DNA from 2 places in the Shewanella sp. 10N.7 genome. Region 1 is predicted to be linked to the other one. Evidence: riboswitches for the same ligand, from Rfam matches in the RefSeq annotation. Region 1 holds a riboswitch; the other holds the start of a gene.
The links. A riboswitch is a leader RNA that binds a small molecule or an ion and turns the genes downstream of it on or off. The one in region 1 is predicted to bind thiamine pyrophosphate.
Positions count from the first base shown of each region.

Region 2: another riboswitch for thiamine pyrophosphate. It lies ahead of thiC (phosphomethylpyrimidine synthase ThiC); the one in region 1 lies ahead of LMH66_RS02080 (TonB-dependent receptor).

Region 1 is NZ_JAJGZS010000002.1:15,184-23,212, reverse strand. Features, by position in the region: gene LMH66_RS02110 (curli assembly protein CsgF) at 1-65, shown strand, start outside; gene LMH66_RS02105 (CsgG/HfaB family protein) at 67-918, shown strand; gene LMH66_RS02100 (M61 family metallopeptidase) at 1,065-2,822, opposite strand; gene hinT (purine nucleoside phosphoramidase) at 3,049-3,405, shown strand; gene LMH66_RS20530 (PaaI family thioesterase) at 3,416-4,429, shown strand; gene LMH66_RS02085 (YcfL family protein) at 4,512-4,901, shown strand; TPP riboswitch at 5,049-5,160, shown strand; gene LMH66_RS02080 (TonB-dependent receptor) at 5,276-7,462, shown strand; gene LMH66_RS02075 (YkoF family thiamine/hydroxymethylpyrimidine-binding protein) at 7,611-7,871, shown strand; gene pnuC (nicotinamide riboside transporter PnuC) at 7,914-8,029, shown strand, end outside.
Region 2 is NZ_JAJGZS010000005.1:160,697-168,725, reverse strand. Features, by position in the region: gene LMH66_RS05100 (DUF3108 domain-containing protein) at 1-314, opposite strand, end outside; gene LMH66_RS05095 (MGMT family protein) at 498-842, opposite strand; gene trhA (PAQR family membrane homeostasis protein TrhA) at 939-1,619, opposite strand; gene LMH66_RS05085 (hypothetical protein) at 2,048-3,379, shown strand; TPP riboswitch at 3,584-3,682, shown strand; gene thiC (phosphomethylpyrimidine synthase ThiC) at 3,924-5,957, shown strand; gene thiE (thiamine phosphate synthase) at 5,960-7,681, shown strand; gene LMH66_RS05070 (HesA/MoeB/ThiF family protein) at 7,671-8,029, shown strand, end outside.

The DNA.
Region 1 (8,029 bases):
CAGATCTACTAACGGGTGAAACGACGATAATCGAAGTCGGTGGCCTAGTGTCTACAGGAGGATAAAATGAATAAGATTTTAGTCAGTTTATTTCTTCTTTCGTTAACAGCATGTTCTTCTGTTGATGATGAGTTTGCAGACATAGACGCAACATCGAGTTTAATGCCAAAAGGTGAGACTTACTACGATTTGGTCAGCTTGCCTTTTCCTCAAGGTGCCATGATTGCTGCAGTTTATGACTTTAGAGATCAAACAGGTCAATATAAACCAATCCCGTCTAGTAACTTTTCAACAGCGGTGCCGCAATCTGGAACTGCATTTTTAGCGCAATCATTGAATGATTCTGCATGGTTTATACCTGTTGAGCGAGAAGGGCTGCAAAACTTATTAACCGAGCGTAAAATTTTACGTGCTGGCTTAAATGGCAATAAAAATAAACTGCCTCAATTAAACAGCGCCCAAGTATTGATGGAAGGCGGTATTGTTGCTTATGACACTAACATCAAAACAGGTGGTGCTGGCGCGCGATATTTAGGTATTGGTGCTTCTGGTCAGTATCGTGTGGATAGTATTACTGTAAACCTACGTGCGGTTGATATTCGAACTGGTCGCCTTTTAAGTAGTGTTACTACAACTAAATCGGTAATTTCAAAAGAAATCACCGCTGGTGTATTTAAGTTTATTGACGCTCAAGATTTACTTGAAGCTGAAGTCGGTTACACCTCAAATGAACCTGTAAGCCTTTGTGTTGTGTCAGCGATTGAAAGTGCTGTAGTACATTTAATTGCAGATGGTATTTGGAAAGGTGCTTGGAACTTAGGTGATTCTGTCACAGGTCTGCAAAATGAAACTTTACAAAAGTATTGGTTAGAAGCACACAGTGAAGCCAGAGTGAGTGCAAGAATTAAGCGCGGCTAACACACGTTAAAACTCCATTATTTACAGCAATAAAAAAGGTGCCTAAATGGCACCTTTTTTATTGCTGTAAATAATTGAATATGTCTTATATCCAGAAATAAAAGCATATTCAATTTTTATTTGATATTTAGGTAATGCCTATAGCGCTACAGCCAAATATTCAGTTTTTCTTGGTCGTGGATATCAAGACTAACGGTATCAGCTATGGCCTCATTGATTGGCATAACGCCCTGCATTAACTCATCTCTTCTAAACCAAGTTAACGTGACTTCATCGCCCAAACTCATTGATTGTAATTGTGCTTCAAATTGCGCATCAACTTGTAAGTTATTTGCTGCGATCAATAAATCACCTGCGCTCAGTCCAGCTTGATGAGCAGGGCTGCTTTGGGTAACCGTCAAGACTTTAAGGCCTAGAGATTCAGGTTTCGTTTTTGCGCCAAATGCTATTTGATAACCTTTGGTTTCTCCACCGCCTAAATCAGCATTGCCGGCACTGGCTCTGAGGCGAAGTGTGATACCGACTTGGTTAAGCAAAGGCTCAAGCGGGATATCCTGGGTGTTATCGAGGTAAACAAATAACTCGTCACAATTGCGATTTAACAGGCTTTCGACAATTTGTTGGTGAGTATTAACCTCAGTGCCAATTCCTTTTGCACCGAACTCTTGCCAAAGCGTGCGCATGACATCATCTAAACTCTGTTTGCCTTCTGTTTCAATTCTAATGGTGAGGTCCAAGAATAAGGCGAACAAGGCGCCTTTAGTGTAATAACTCACAATGGCATTATTGGCATTCTCATCTTGTTTATAAAACTTAGTCCAAGCATTAAAACTTGATGATTTTAAGGTTTGCTTAAAACGCCCTTGTGAACGATACACTCGAGTCATTATCTCGCTTAACATAGTGAGATATTGAGTTTGATCGACACAGCCACTGCGATAAGTTAAAAAATCATCGAAGTAGGATGTGATACCTTCATAAGCCCATAATTGCTCTGTATAAGCTTCTTTGGATAAATCAAACGGGGTGAATTCAGCAGGTTTAATCCGTTTTACATTCCAACTGTGGAAATATTCATGGCTGCATAAGGATAAATAAACCCGGTAATCTTTATTCACTTCATGGTGCATATCAGTAGGTAAATCTTTTCTTGAGCACATTAGCGCCGTACTTGCTCTGTGTTCTAAACCGCCAAAACCATTGCCTAATACTGTGGTAAGAAACACATATCGCTCAAATGGTGCACTGCCACCAAAGAGGTTTATTTGGTACTCGCAAATGGCCTTTAAGTCTTTACATAAACGGGGTAGTGATGCGCGATGTTTACCGCTAAGTACGATATCGTGAGGTACGCCGACTGCTTCAAAACTGGCAATCGCGAGGTTGCCCATTTCTACAGGATGATCGATAAAATCATCATAATTACCAGCGTAGAACTCACCAAAGCCAAATTGTTCACCAGAGGTTCGTATCATGCTGGTGGCAAGTTTCCAATCACTTAATTCAGGCAATGCTGGTTTTTCAATGGTTAATGTGTGTTTTTCTTGCTCAAGCCCTTCAGCGCATAAGAAAACACTGCTGCCATTAAAAAATCCGTGAGTCGTATCTAGGTGAGCAGATCGCACGGATAAGTCCCAAGCGTAAACCTGATAAGAAATGTTAATAAAACTGTCGCTGTTTTGACATTGCCAAGTTTGTTTATCTAGCTGAAGTACCTCAATTGGTTGCCCATTTTTATCTATTGCCTTTATATCGATTAGGTTTCTTGCAAAATCACGGATCATGTAGCTTCCTGGTAACCAAGAAGGCAATGACAGTGTTTGCTGCGGTTTTGCTTTGCTAATTGTTTGAGTGACTTCAAATAAATGCGCTTTAGGATCGATAGCAATGATGTGATAATGCATGAACAATTTCCAAATAAGTTGGTGTTGCTAAAAAGAAATGCGAGCTAGAAGAACCACAATGCTGCCAAAATCACTGCCAATGTGCAAATGCATATGTACAAGACGACAAAATCTAAAATGTACATTTACTGGAGTGACAAAGGTCGTAGTTGATACTATAAGATAATCTAGTTGGCGCGCTCTATAGTAAAGTTCACCTCACAAATAACGATAAGGATGATTACCCATGGCCGAAGAAACCATTTTTAGTAAAATTATTCGCCGCGAAATTCCTGCGGATATTTTATTTCAAGACGAGTTGGTGACCGCTTTTCGTGATATTTCCCCGCAAGCTCCAACGCATATTTTAATTATCCCCAATCACCTTATTCCAACGACTAACGATATCAAAGCGTCCGATGAGTTAGCTTTAGGACGCATGATGTCTGTTGCGGCAAAGCTTGCTGATGAAGCGGGGATAGCTGAAGACGGATATCGTTTAATCATGAATTGCAATAAGCATGGTGGCCAAGAGGTTTATCATATCCACATGCATCTAGTAGGCGGCAAACCGTTAGGTTCAATGCTTAATCATGCAGGATAGTTCTAACCCAATGAAAATAAACAGTGAATTTTTTCCGCTAACGCAAGTTGCGACTCGTTTCGTGAACCAGTTAGCCCAATGTCGACGCCTGAACATCAGTGTACTTGAGGCGAGTGAGCATCATGTGTTACTCGAACTACCATACAGCCAAGATATTATTGGTGATCCTGATACCGGAGTTATCCATGGTGGTGTGGTAACTACGTTAATCGACACGGCATCAGGTACGTCGGTTGTGAGTGCAATTTTAGCTAAATATGAGTCTCTAGAGATATCGCCAACTTTGGATTTGCGTGTTGACTATATGAAACCCGCTGAACCTGATAAGCCACTTTATGCGATTGCTGAGTGTTACCGTTTATCAGCCAACGTTGCTTTTACAAGAGCCATTGCTTATCAAGACAGTGTTGATGATCCTATTGCTCATGCTGTTGGTTCTTTTATGCGAATAAGTCCAGAAATGGTCGGCGAAGAATTCCGCCAAGCATTAATGGGAGACACTAGCACCAGCGATGAGCTCGCTGTTAATAAAAACCTTAGTACTGGCACTTCTTCAAAAACTGACAGCGAAGTACTCGTTGACGATGAATTAAACGTTCATGATATTGTGAAGCGTGCTATTGATCTTAATGATTACAGTTATCTGCTGGCAAAAGTGCCGTACACGCAATTTATTGGCATGAGTGTTAACCGTTTCGGTGATGAAATGGTGTTTAAATTGCCACAAAAAGACGACAATATCGGTAACCCTATTTTACCTGCCATCCATGGCGGTGTTATTGCGGGCTTTATGGAAATGTCGGCGATTGTGCAATTAATGGTATTTATGCAGGCGAAGAAGGTACCTAAGATCATTGACTTCTCAATTGATTACTTACGTGCTGGCTTACACCAAGATACCTTTGCAGAGTGTAAAATTACTCGTCAGGGGCGCAGAGTCGCCCACGTAACGATAAATTGTTGGCAAACTAATAGAAAGCAGTTGATAGCGACAGCTAGAGCCCATTTTTTGTTAGACCAATAAAGTGTAAATTAAACATAAGCCATTTTTTACAGTAATCTTAATAAGTATTCTTATTAAGTAAATAGTACCCAGAGGAACAATCATGAAACTGTCTATCGTTGTTGTAACATTAGTATTAATGATGTCTGCTTGTGCCAATCACACAGCAGGGGTTTCAGCGGGTTCAAATGGTGTCACGAGAGTGGATAATTACTCATTTGGTCAAGAAGTTGCCGTTGAGCAAGTTAGAGTACGTACTCAAGGGGATTTGCTACAAGGTTCAGCACTTATTATGAGCCAAGTTGGCAGCGATTTACGCCTACAATATAAGTTCACTTGGTATGATGTCAGCGGTTTTACTATCGAAGATGAGGCCACAAGTTGGAAGTCGTTAAAGTTACATGGCAAACAGCAAATGCAAGTAACAGCGTTAGCGCCTAATGCCAATGCGACACGTTTTGATGTGTACGTGCGTAAAGCATTCTCTAACTAATCTGTATTTTGAGTATTAAAAACACCCTAATTGGGTGTTTTTTTATCGCTATATATTTTTTTTGCTGTGTGATACAAATTTGTACTTAAATAGTTAATGAAAAGTTCACGGTAATAGTGTCGTACTTAAGTTGAATCGTTTATAATCCGCCTCGCCAAGGGGTGTTAGCTCATTAATGAGCTAACTGAGATGTCTAATGACAAACCCTTAGAACCTGATCCGGCTCATACCGGCGTAGGAATAGGCTGCATTTATTTACGACAACACAGTTACGATAGCGCGGTTAGCACAACGCACATAAGACCCGTTTGTCACAGATGCACATCACTCATTCGCTATGCTTGCCGGATCTCAAAATTATTATTTGAGGTCCTATGTCTTTATTAAAATCTAAATCGCCTGTTGCGATAGCTATTCTCGCTGCTTTATCAACTTCCGCTGTTGCTCAAACAGAGAATATCGAACGCGTTGCTCCCGACGCTGAAAAAATGGAAGTGATTGTTGTTAATGCTGATTTTAGCAGTATAGAACTTGAAAAAGCGCCATCTAGTGTCACCGTTATTGACAGTCAACAATTGCAAGATGAAGGCGCTCAACATTTTGAAGACGTTTTGAACTCCATTGCTAACTTTAACTGGTCTGGTGGCAGCTCTCGCCCTAAATATTTCCAAATCCGTGGTGTGGGTGAACAAGAAGAGTATCAAGGCGCACCTAATTCATCGGTTGGTTTTATTGTTGATGATATCGACTTGTCTGGTATTGGCATGGTTTCGAGCATGTACGACATGCAACAAGTTGAAGTCTTGCGTGGACCTCAAGGTACGCAATACGGTGCCAATGCGTTAGCAGGTTTGATTTATTTAAAAAGTAATGACCCTACAGATGTGTTTGAACATGGCGCGCAAGTATCAATGGGCGACGACGACTTACAGACATTCTCCGGTTTCAGCTCTGGTCCAATTTCTGATTCAGGAAAATTACTTTATCGCGTTTCTCTAGAGCAGCATTCTCAAAATGGTTACCGCGATAATACTTACCTTGAACGTGAAGATACCAATGCTCGCGACGAGTTTACGGCTAGAGCTAAACTGCGCTGGTACGCATCTGATGATGTCCAATTAGATTTAACCTTATTACACGCTAACTTTGATAATGGTTATGATGCTTGGACACTGGATAACAATGGTTTTGATACCATCACAGATGCACCAGGTGTTGATGCTCAAAAAACCACAGGTGTAGGTTTAAAAGCTATTTTCTCTCAGTTTGAAAAATTTGAACTCACCTCGTTAACCTCATTTGCGCAAACTGATCATCATCATAATTATGACGGTGACTGGGCTAACCCTGAATATTGGGCATCTAAAGAATGTCCAGCCTATGATGACAGTTGGGCTGTTATTGGCACTGAGCCGTGTGTGTACGATTACACATGGGATAAACAAGGCGATCGTAAAACTATTTCACAAGAGTTTAGGATCAGTTCAAACGAAGCGGGTCGAATCTTTAATGATTCAACTGATTGGTTATTGGGTTTATATGGTATGAACCTAAAAGAAGATAATGATTTATATTCTGAATATAACGGCTGGCCTGACGAGGTTTTACAATCTGAATATGAAGCAACCAATTATGCTGTTTTTGCTCAAACAGATACCCAGTTTGGCGACGGTTATGTCTTTTCTGCTGGTGTGCGTTTAGAGCGCCGAGAAAGTGAATACAGCGATAGCAACGGTGATGAGTTCGACCCAACAGAGAATATGTGGGGCGGTCATTTAGCGATTTCGAAAAGCTTAAACCAAGATCATAATGCTTATTTCAGAATCGCGAGAGGATATAAAGCTGGTGGTTTTAACATGACATTACCACCGGAATTGGCTGATAAAAAAGAGTTCGATACTGAAATCTTATATAACTACGAATTAGGTCTTAAGTCATCTTGGTTAGATGGTGTGGTTGCGACGAATATGGCGTTATTTTATATGGACCGTCAAAACCAGCAAGTATCAGCGTCACAACAAGATCCAGATGATCAGCAGCGCTTTATTCTGTATACAGAAAATGCAGGCAGCGCCAAAAATTACGGTGCAGAAGCTGATTTTAAATACTATGCGACAGATAATATTCAGTTTTATGGCAGTGTTGGTTGGTTAGAAACTGAATACGGTGATTATCAATATAACGATAAGTATGGCAACGTGATTGATTTGACAGGTCGTGACCAAGCGCATGCGCCTAACTTTACCTATAGTGCTGGTATGAGTTATGTCAGTGATTCAGGTTGGTTTACTAACCTTAATGCGAGTGGCAAAAGTGATTTTTATTACTCAGACAGTAATGAATCAAAGTCCGATGCTTATACTATCTTCAATGCTCGCATTGGCTATGAGTCACAAATGTGGTCAGCATACCTGTGGGGCAGGAATTTATTTGATGAGCAATATGGTGTAAGAGGCTTTTACTTTGGCAACGAGCCAGATTTAGATTGGGCTGACAAACAATATGTTCGTTATGGCGATCCTCGTCAATTAGGTATTACCCTTGATGTGAAGTTTATGTAGCGTTAATGAGTAATCGTTAAAGATCATTTTCTTTAATAATTACAATAGTTTTAACAATATATTTTTACAACGTATTTCAGTGAAATACCGCCATAATTTGCTAGACTATGGCGGTATTTTTAATTGAGACGTACCTAAGGAATTCCTGATGAAATTAACTGCTGAAATCAGTATGTATCCATTTAACGAAAACTATTTAGATCCGATTAAATGGTTTATTGGTCGTGTTGATAGCTATTCAAACATTGAAAGAAAAACCAATGCGATGGCAACACAAATCTGTGGCGAATATGCAGATGTGATGTCAATGCTTGCGGTAGAAATGGAAGCCGCCCATCAAAAGTGGGGCAAGGCTGTTTTTGTATGTAAGTTTATCGGTGGCGAATTAGATTTAAGCCATACAGAATAAAACTTGTTAATTCGCTCAATATAGAAAAAGAAGCGCCTTATTATGCTTGCTGAGATTTTTCAATCAATACAAACGGCCACCGCTGAAGCCACCGCTATGACTGGCTGGGAGGCGATTGCTGTCATATTAGCTATCGCATATTTAGTTCTCGCCATGAG
Region 2 (8,029 bases), on a different contig from region 1:
CCTTGCCCTTCAGCGAATACCGTTTGTTCACTATAGTCGCTACCGGTTCCTGAGCGTTTGCTCATGTAGCGGATAGGTTTTAATTTACCCTCTACTAATTGAAACTCGCTGCTAATATTACGCACATCAGACAACATCAATAAACTGACATCGCTATCGAAACGATATTGATAGTAACCATTATCTGAGGCCGGCAGTTGATAACGAGCCTTGCCTAAATGAATACTGCCATAGTAAACATTATATTCAGCATTGTGAGCAGCAAGGGGCTTGAGGTAGTTAGGTGAATGTTCTATTTCTGTGTCTGTGGCAATATTCTGTGTGTGTTTATCTGATTGTTGTGCTGTGGTGATAGGGGATGTTTCGGCATTAACGGGTGAAAAAGGCTGCAGCAATAGGGCTGCTATTACTACTGCAGTTAATGAAGTGTTATTTGTCGTAGTAATATTCGAAAAATCGGATAATAATTTAACCAAAGCAGTACCTACGTAAGAGAGTTAAAAAGGTAACGATAAAACCAATGTCGCCATATCGGGTTTCCATTCAAATTTTGACAGTGAAATTTTGCCTTTGTTCACTTCAATTCCTTCTGATCTTAGTCGCTCTTGTTGGTTTTGGAAATTAATCGTGTTGAGTTTAAAAGATATTTTACCTTGGCTATTGATAACTCTATGCCAAGCTAAGTTTAAATGTGGTGGTGCTTCTTGTAGTGCTCGAGATACATAGCGAGCACGACCAGGAAGTCCTGCTAAATCTGCAACTTTGCCATAGGCAAGTACATTGCCTTCAGGGATCATGTTGACGATAAACCAGATTTTTTGTTTTGGCGAAAGCGGATTCATTCAATAATCATCACAGCAAAAACAACAGCATAATCTATCAGTTGCTTGATAGGAATCTTTGCAAAGTTAAAGTGACGTTTTATTTGAACAGAGCATTTAAATCACGGCTAAATAGATGCACAAAAAGTGTGATAATGCGCCAGCGAGTACAAACAAATGCCATATAGCGTGGTTATACGGAATACGCTTATTAATGTAGAAAATGACACCTATGCTGTAAAAGGCTCCGCCTGCTAATAGCAGATTAAAACCTAAATCTGTCATACCTTTGATGAGATCATTCATAACCGTAACGCATAACCAGCCCATAACGAGATATAGGATGACACTAAAGGCTTTGAAGCGGCCGATAAAAAGTGTCTTGAATATGATGCCACCCAGTGCAAGTATCCAAATAGCAGCCAAAACAATATTTGCTTGTTCCCCGTCTAAGCTAATCAGCATAAGGGGAGTGTAAGTGCCGGCAATTAATGTATAAATGGCACAATGATCGGCCATTTTAAAACGTTTTCGCCAAAGTTGTGATTTGCTTGAATGGTATAAAGTTGATGCTAGAAATAGTAAAACGATACTGAGACCGTAAATTCCGATGCCAAGCATCTCAGTGGTATTTAAATGTGTCGATCCCTTAACTAACATTGCCACCATGGCGACGAGGCCTGCTAACACTCCTATTCCATGGGTGACACTGTTTGCTAGCTCTTCAGTCGCACAATAGTCAGACTGAGAGCATGAGTTAGTTTCAATTTTGGGCGCCACATTTAACTCAAGAGACATCTTGGTATACAACTTAATAAACTAATTGGAAAATTAGAGTAACAGCTTAAATTGTAAAACACTAGATTTTTAGCGTACATGTGTAAGCTAAATTTAAAAGTGTATTAATTCAGTTTGTTAGCAAAGTATTATGTGTTTTATGGTCTTCTCGATGCTTTATTGAACTAATTTAAAGATTGAGTATCAGATAATATTCAGCGATTAAAACAGTAGTGAATGCTTGTAGTGAATGTCAGTAGCATTAGCCTTTAGAGACAGCAGCTGTAAGCAGAGATTAGGTTGACCAAGACTAGACAATCAAACCAATGCTTTATTCATCGCTTGATAAATCGTTTTAACACGGACATTTTTTAACACTAACTTTTTTACACTATATGCGATAAAGCGTTATAGCGTTTTATAATCACCAAGGCGATAGGATGCGCTAAATGACCCACAAGCATGAACCTAAACTTTTAACAAAAGAGCTATCTACTTCGTCGTTAGCTGCTGTAAAGGATAGTGCTTCATCAAAACAAGACTCGCCCCATGCAAATTTTAATGAAGAGATTAACCTAAGCGAATCTACAAATTTCAATCAATCTTGTTCAGAAGATATTCAAAGTCATATTATTGCTAGCGATGCCGTTTCTCAATATGTAAATGATAGCGATAACATTGAGCTTTCTGAATTAAACTTTTCTCTAGCCTTAGCCATAGCAAGCCAAAACCACAACGAATCATTAAGTTTTGATGAGCCATTTCAACTTGATGAATCTTTTAAATTAGATAGTAAAATAACTCAATCAAATTATTCATCCGCAAAAGATATTGGTACCGTTTCTAAATTTAAAACGATAAGGAAATCGTTAACTCTAACCGTGTTTATGGTAGCAATTGCTCATATTTTAGCTTTTGTCATATTGCTAGTTCTTGCTGAACAGACAGTCAACATTTTCGTAGAAATCGCCACCTCGAAACAAGAAAATCAAACTGAAACGAAAGAGATCAATGCTTATTTTATTACTGCTGAGCAGTTAGACAGCCTAATCAATCAAGATACGTCAGCCTCAGACGTGAATGAAACCCAAATTGATAACACAGCTACTGAACCACAAGATAACGCCATTACAATACAAGATGCAGTCAAAGAGGAAGTCATAGAGGAACGAGTTGATGATGCAACAAGTGTAGAAACTAAAATCAATACTGTTAATTTACCTGAAATGAATTCATCTGATAACCAATTAATTGAAGTTAAAGAAATTTATGAAATCAATACGATAATTGAAACCAAAGAAGATTTTAATTGGGCAAATATAGACAGCATGTATTTACAGCAAGAAAAGGATGATGATGTAAGCTCCCATTTGTTTAAAGACAAAGAATTAAATCAACACTTATTTACAGGAACAAATGCAGTTAAGCATCAAGTATTGAAAAACTTAAATCAGCAAGCACTTAATACTTTAATTTCACAGCAAGCTCATTTAGCGACCTCAAAGAGTGGGGCAAGTTTAAGCGAGCTCACGCCTGAGATGTTTGATATTGAAATTATCGAGATTGAAGACAAGCGACAAGCAACCACACTTGACCATAGATTAGACCCCAATAGAATTATGAAACATGGGGAGACATGCTATCGTATTGTGCCATTACCTACGCAAATTAATCCTCATGCAGAAGGTCTAGGTTTTGCTGAGCCCTGTGATAGTGCAAAAATGAAGCAAGCCTTGAGCAAGGCAATTCAAAATAGATTATCTAAAGTGCAATTACCTTAAACATTTGCTGACTATTTATCCATTTTTGAAACCAATCATTGCTTTTTCTCTTAATAATAATTCACTTAATATATTAATTTGATATTCATAGCTATAATTTCTGCTTAATATCAAATGCTTATCGCGTGAATTAATTTGATTGATTCTTGTGTTTGCCTGACTTTATTTCACTTGTATTTTATTTCATTAGCTGAGTATACTGCTTGCATCTTGTCGGAGTGCCTTATGGCTGAGACCGTTTATTCGGGATCCGTTGAACCTGATCAGGTTAAAACCTGCGAAGGAAACAAGCAGTTAATTTGCTATTTCTTCTTATTGTTTATGTCCAATTTAATTCAACAAACGTTGAAATTGATGTTGAAACATACAGTGTGATTTTGATTGTTCTTTACCTTTAGAATGACCAAAAATACAAAAAGAGTATCCAAAATTTATGGATGTTTTTTAAACATTAAATGCAAATTACAGAGTTATGTATAACTCGCTCGTCATCAACACACCTCTCCAGACAAGCAACTCTATTTCATTAATTTTGAGGTTGCTAATGTCAAATCGTCGTCAAACCCGTGAACAAGCCCAGGCTTTCATTGATACGTTAAAGCCGCTACAACACCCTAATTCCGAGAAAATATATTTAAGCGGATCCCGTGAAGATTTATTAGTCGGTATGCGCCAAATTCATCAGACAGACACCATTTTAGGTGGCAGCGACGATGCTCCAGTAACAGAGAAAAACCCACCAATCAAAGTGTATGATTGTGCAGGTGCTTATTCAGATCCCGATGCTGAAATTAACGTTCGATTAGGTTTAAACAAATTTCGCGAAAGTTGGATTGATGAACGTAAAGATACCGAGCAACTTGCAGGTGTGAGTTCTGATTTTACTCAGCAACGATTAGCGGATGATGGCTTGGATCATTTACGTTTTGAAGCGTTAGTTCCCCCAAAGCGTGCTAAAACGGGTAAGTGTGTGACTCAAATGCACTATGCTCGCCAAGGTATTATCACACCAGAAATGGAATACATTGCCATTCGCGAAAATATGGCCCGTGAGCAAGTTACCGATGAAATCCTTACGCAAAAAGCACCAGGTGAAGCCTTTGGCGCAGTGATTGGACAACCAATTACGGCTGAGTTTGTTCGTGATGAAGTGGCTCGTGGTCGTGCAATTATTCCATTAAATATCAACCACCCAGAAGCTGAACCCATGATCATTGGGCGTAACTTTTTAGTAAAAGTAAACGCGAATATTGGTAATTCTGCGGTGACGTCATCAATCGAAGAAGAAGTCGAGAAATTAGTCTGGTCTACCCGCTGGGGCGCGGATACGGTTATGGATTTATCAACTGGCCGTTATATTCATGAAACGCGAGAGTGGATCATCCGAAATTCACCAGTACCCATTGGCACGGTGCCGATTTATCAAGCGTTAGAAAAAGTGAACGGTGTTGCTGAAGATCTTACATGGGAGGTATTTCGCGATACCTTGATTGAACAAGCAGAGCAGGGCGTTGATTACTTTACTATTCATGCTGGTGTGTTATTGCGTTATGTGCCGATGACCGCCAAGCGGTTAACTGGTATCGTTTCCCGTGGTGGTTCAATCATGGCGAAGTGGTGCTTAAGCCATCATAAAGAAAGTTTTTTATATGAACATTTCAAAGAGATCTGTGAAATCTGCGCCGCTTATGATGTGTCTTTATCTTTAGGTGATGGCATGCGCCCTGGCAGTATTGCCGACGCGAATGATGAAGCACAATTTGCAGAACTCGAAACCTTAGGTGAATTAGTAAAAGTGGCTTGGGAATATGATGTGCAAACCATCATTGAAGGTCCTGGTCATGTGCCAATGCAATTGATTAAAGTGAATATGGAAAAGCAACTCGCCCATTGCGATGAAGCGCCATTTTATACTTTAGGCCCACAAACGACGGATATCGCTCCCGGTTACGATCATTTTACCTCAGGCATTGGCGCTGCAATGATGGCTTGGTATGGCGTTGCTATGTTGTGTTATGTCACGCCAAAAGAGCACCTAGGTTTACCCAACAAAGAAGATGTTAAACAAGGTTTAATTGCTTATAAAATTGCAGCTCACGCAGCAGATGTCGCAAAGGGTCATCCTGGCGCTCAAATACGTGATAATGCATTGTCAAAAGCCCGTTTTGAATTTCGCTGGGAAGATCAATACAACTTAGGTTTAGACCCTGATACAGCCCGCGCTTATCATGATGAATCTTTACCACAAGAATCTGCCAAAGTCGCCCATTTCTGTTCTATGTGTGGTCCAAAATTTTGCTCAATGAAAATCACACAAGAAGTCAGAGAATATGCAGCAAAGCAAGAAAAACAAGCACAAAGTGCAGTAACAGAGCAGCTAGTATCAGTTGTGGATGCCAGCGAATTTAAAGCGAAACAAGTTTCAGATGCTAATGCTGAAAAACAAGTCATTGAAGTTAATGCGGCGATGGCGAAGAAGTCTGCAGAATTCAAAGCCACAGGTTCAGCACTATACCACGCCGTATCTGACAAACCGCTTGTCACCCCAGAGGCTGAGCTTGAAGAGCTTGAGGGGTAAGCATGCACAGGCCATACGACCTTAAAAAAGTGCAAGCTAAGCCCGTGCAAGCTGGGCAATTGCAAACTAAGCCTATCGTCTGGACCATAGCAGGTTCAGATAGTGGCGGCGGCGCGGGTATTCAAACTGACTTAGCAACCATAAATGATTTAGGTTGTTTTGGTTGCAGTGTCATTACCACAATTACTGCGCAAAACTCAGTTGCAGTTAATTTAGTCGAACCCGTTTCAGAGGCGATGCTAGAAGCACAATTGACGGCGCTCTATGACGATTTACAACCTGCAGCAATCAAAATAGGATTGATTGCTAATCAGCAGCAATTAAATGCAATTGCTTGCTGGCTAAATGCTTTTAGACAGCGAAATATCGCAAATCAGACTGTGCCGGTGATTGTTGATCCTGTCATGGTGGCCAGCTGTGGTGATGGTTTAAATCAAACTGACGAATTAGATTTTAGCCCTTTTAAAGGGCTGATGACGTTAGTGACACCTAATGCTGCAGAGTTATTTAGGCTAGAAGGTTTAGCTAACATAGCCAATCCCCACTCTAAAGTCGGTTTTCATCAAGCTGCAACAGCGTTAAATCAACTCTTACGTTGCAATGTGCTTGCAAAAGGTGGTGATGCCGAACCATGGCAAGGGGAAACTGCTAGTGATCTATTTGTATGTCAGCAGGTCAATGGCGTCAGTGAGTCACATCAATATCAACAGATTTGGTTAACTTCTCAACGAATCGATACTGATAATAATCATGGCAGTGGTTGTACTTTATCAAGTGCTATTGCCTGTTTTATGGCATATGGTTATGTGCTGCATGATGCGATTGTGATGGCCAAAGCTTATGTGTCAAAAGGCTTAATCAACAGCGTGCAATATGGCCAAGGTACGGGCCCAGTTGCTAAAACAGGCTGGCCTGAAGATATTAGTTTATACCCATCTATCAGCTTTTATTATGATCACCAGCCCTGTGATTTATTTACTTCAACCACGCAAAGTGGTTGCTATGACAATGGTTTTCCCCAGTTATCACAAGAGATTGGAATTTACCCTGTCGTAAATGATGTCGTGATGCTCGAAGCGCTGCTTAAGGCTAATTGCACCACAGCTCAATTACGTATTAAGCAGTCAGACAATTTATTACTTAAGGATATTGAGCAACAAATTCAACAAGCAATAACGTTAGGACGAGACTATAACGCGCAAGTGTTTATTAATGACCATTGGCAATTAGCGCTAAAGCATGGTGCTTTTGGAGTTCATTTAGGCCAAGAGGATGTTGAATTGGCTAACCTGGACTCGATAAAAGAGGCTGGTATTGCGCTGGGTTTATCAAGTCACAGCATCTTTGAAATCTTATTAGCTCATCAGTTAAAACCGTCTTATATCGCACTCGGGCATATTTTTCCTACCACTACGAAAGTGATGCCATCAGCACCGCAAGGACTGGCTAAGTTAGCGCATTATGCTGCTTTGCTTAAACCTGTTTGTCCAACGGTAGCAATAGGTGGGATTAATAAACATGTGCTCGATGCTGTTAAAGCAACAACAGTGCGCAGTGTTGCTGTAGTAAGGGCGATTACTGAAGCTAACTACCCTGAAACGGCATTTAAACAACTGTCGCATCAGTGGTTCAGTGACAGTACTGGTATTAGTACTAAAAGTCAGTATGAAAAAGAGCCTAACGACAGTAAATATATGATCAAAGGGAACAGTGATGATGAGTAAGCTAACGGATAAACAATATATCCGTTATTCAAGTCATGTGTTGTTGCCTGAAATTGGTGAACTTGGTCAGCTTAAGTTATTACAAAGTTCAGTGTTAATTATTGGTGTTGGCGGGCTGGGTCATGCCGTGGCTCAGCAACTGGCTGCGGCAGGCGTTAAACATATTACTTTAATGGACGATGACACTGTTGAGCTTTCAAACTTGCCAAGGCAGCTGCTGTTCAACGAGCAAGACATTGGTCAGCTTAAAGTTAACATTGTAAGGCAGAAACTGAGTACTGCTTATAGCGATTGTAAAATCACAGCCGTCTGTAAACGCTTCACAGCTGAAGACTTTTATTCAGTTGA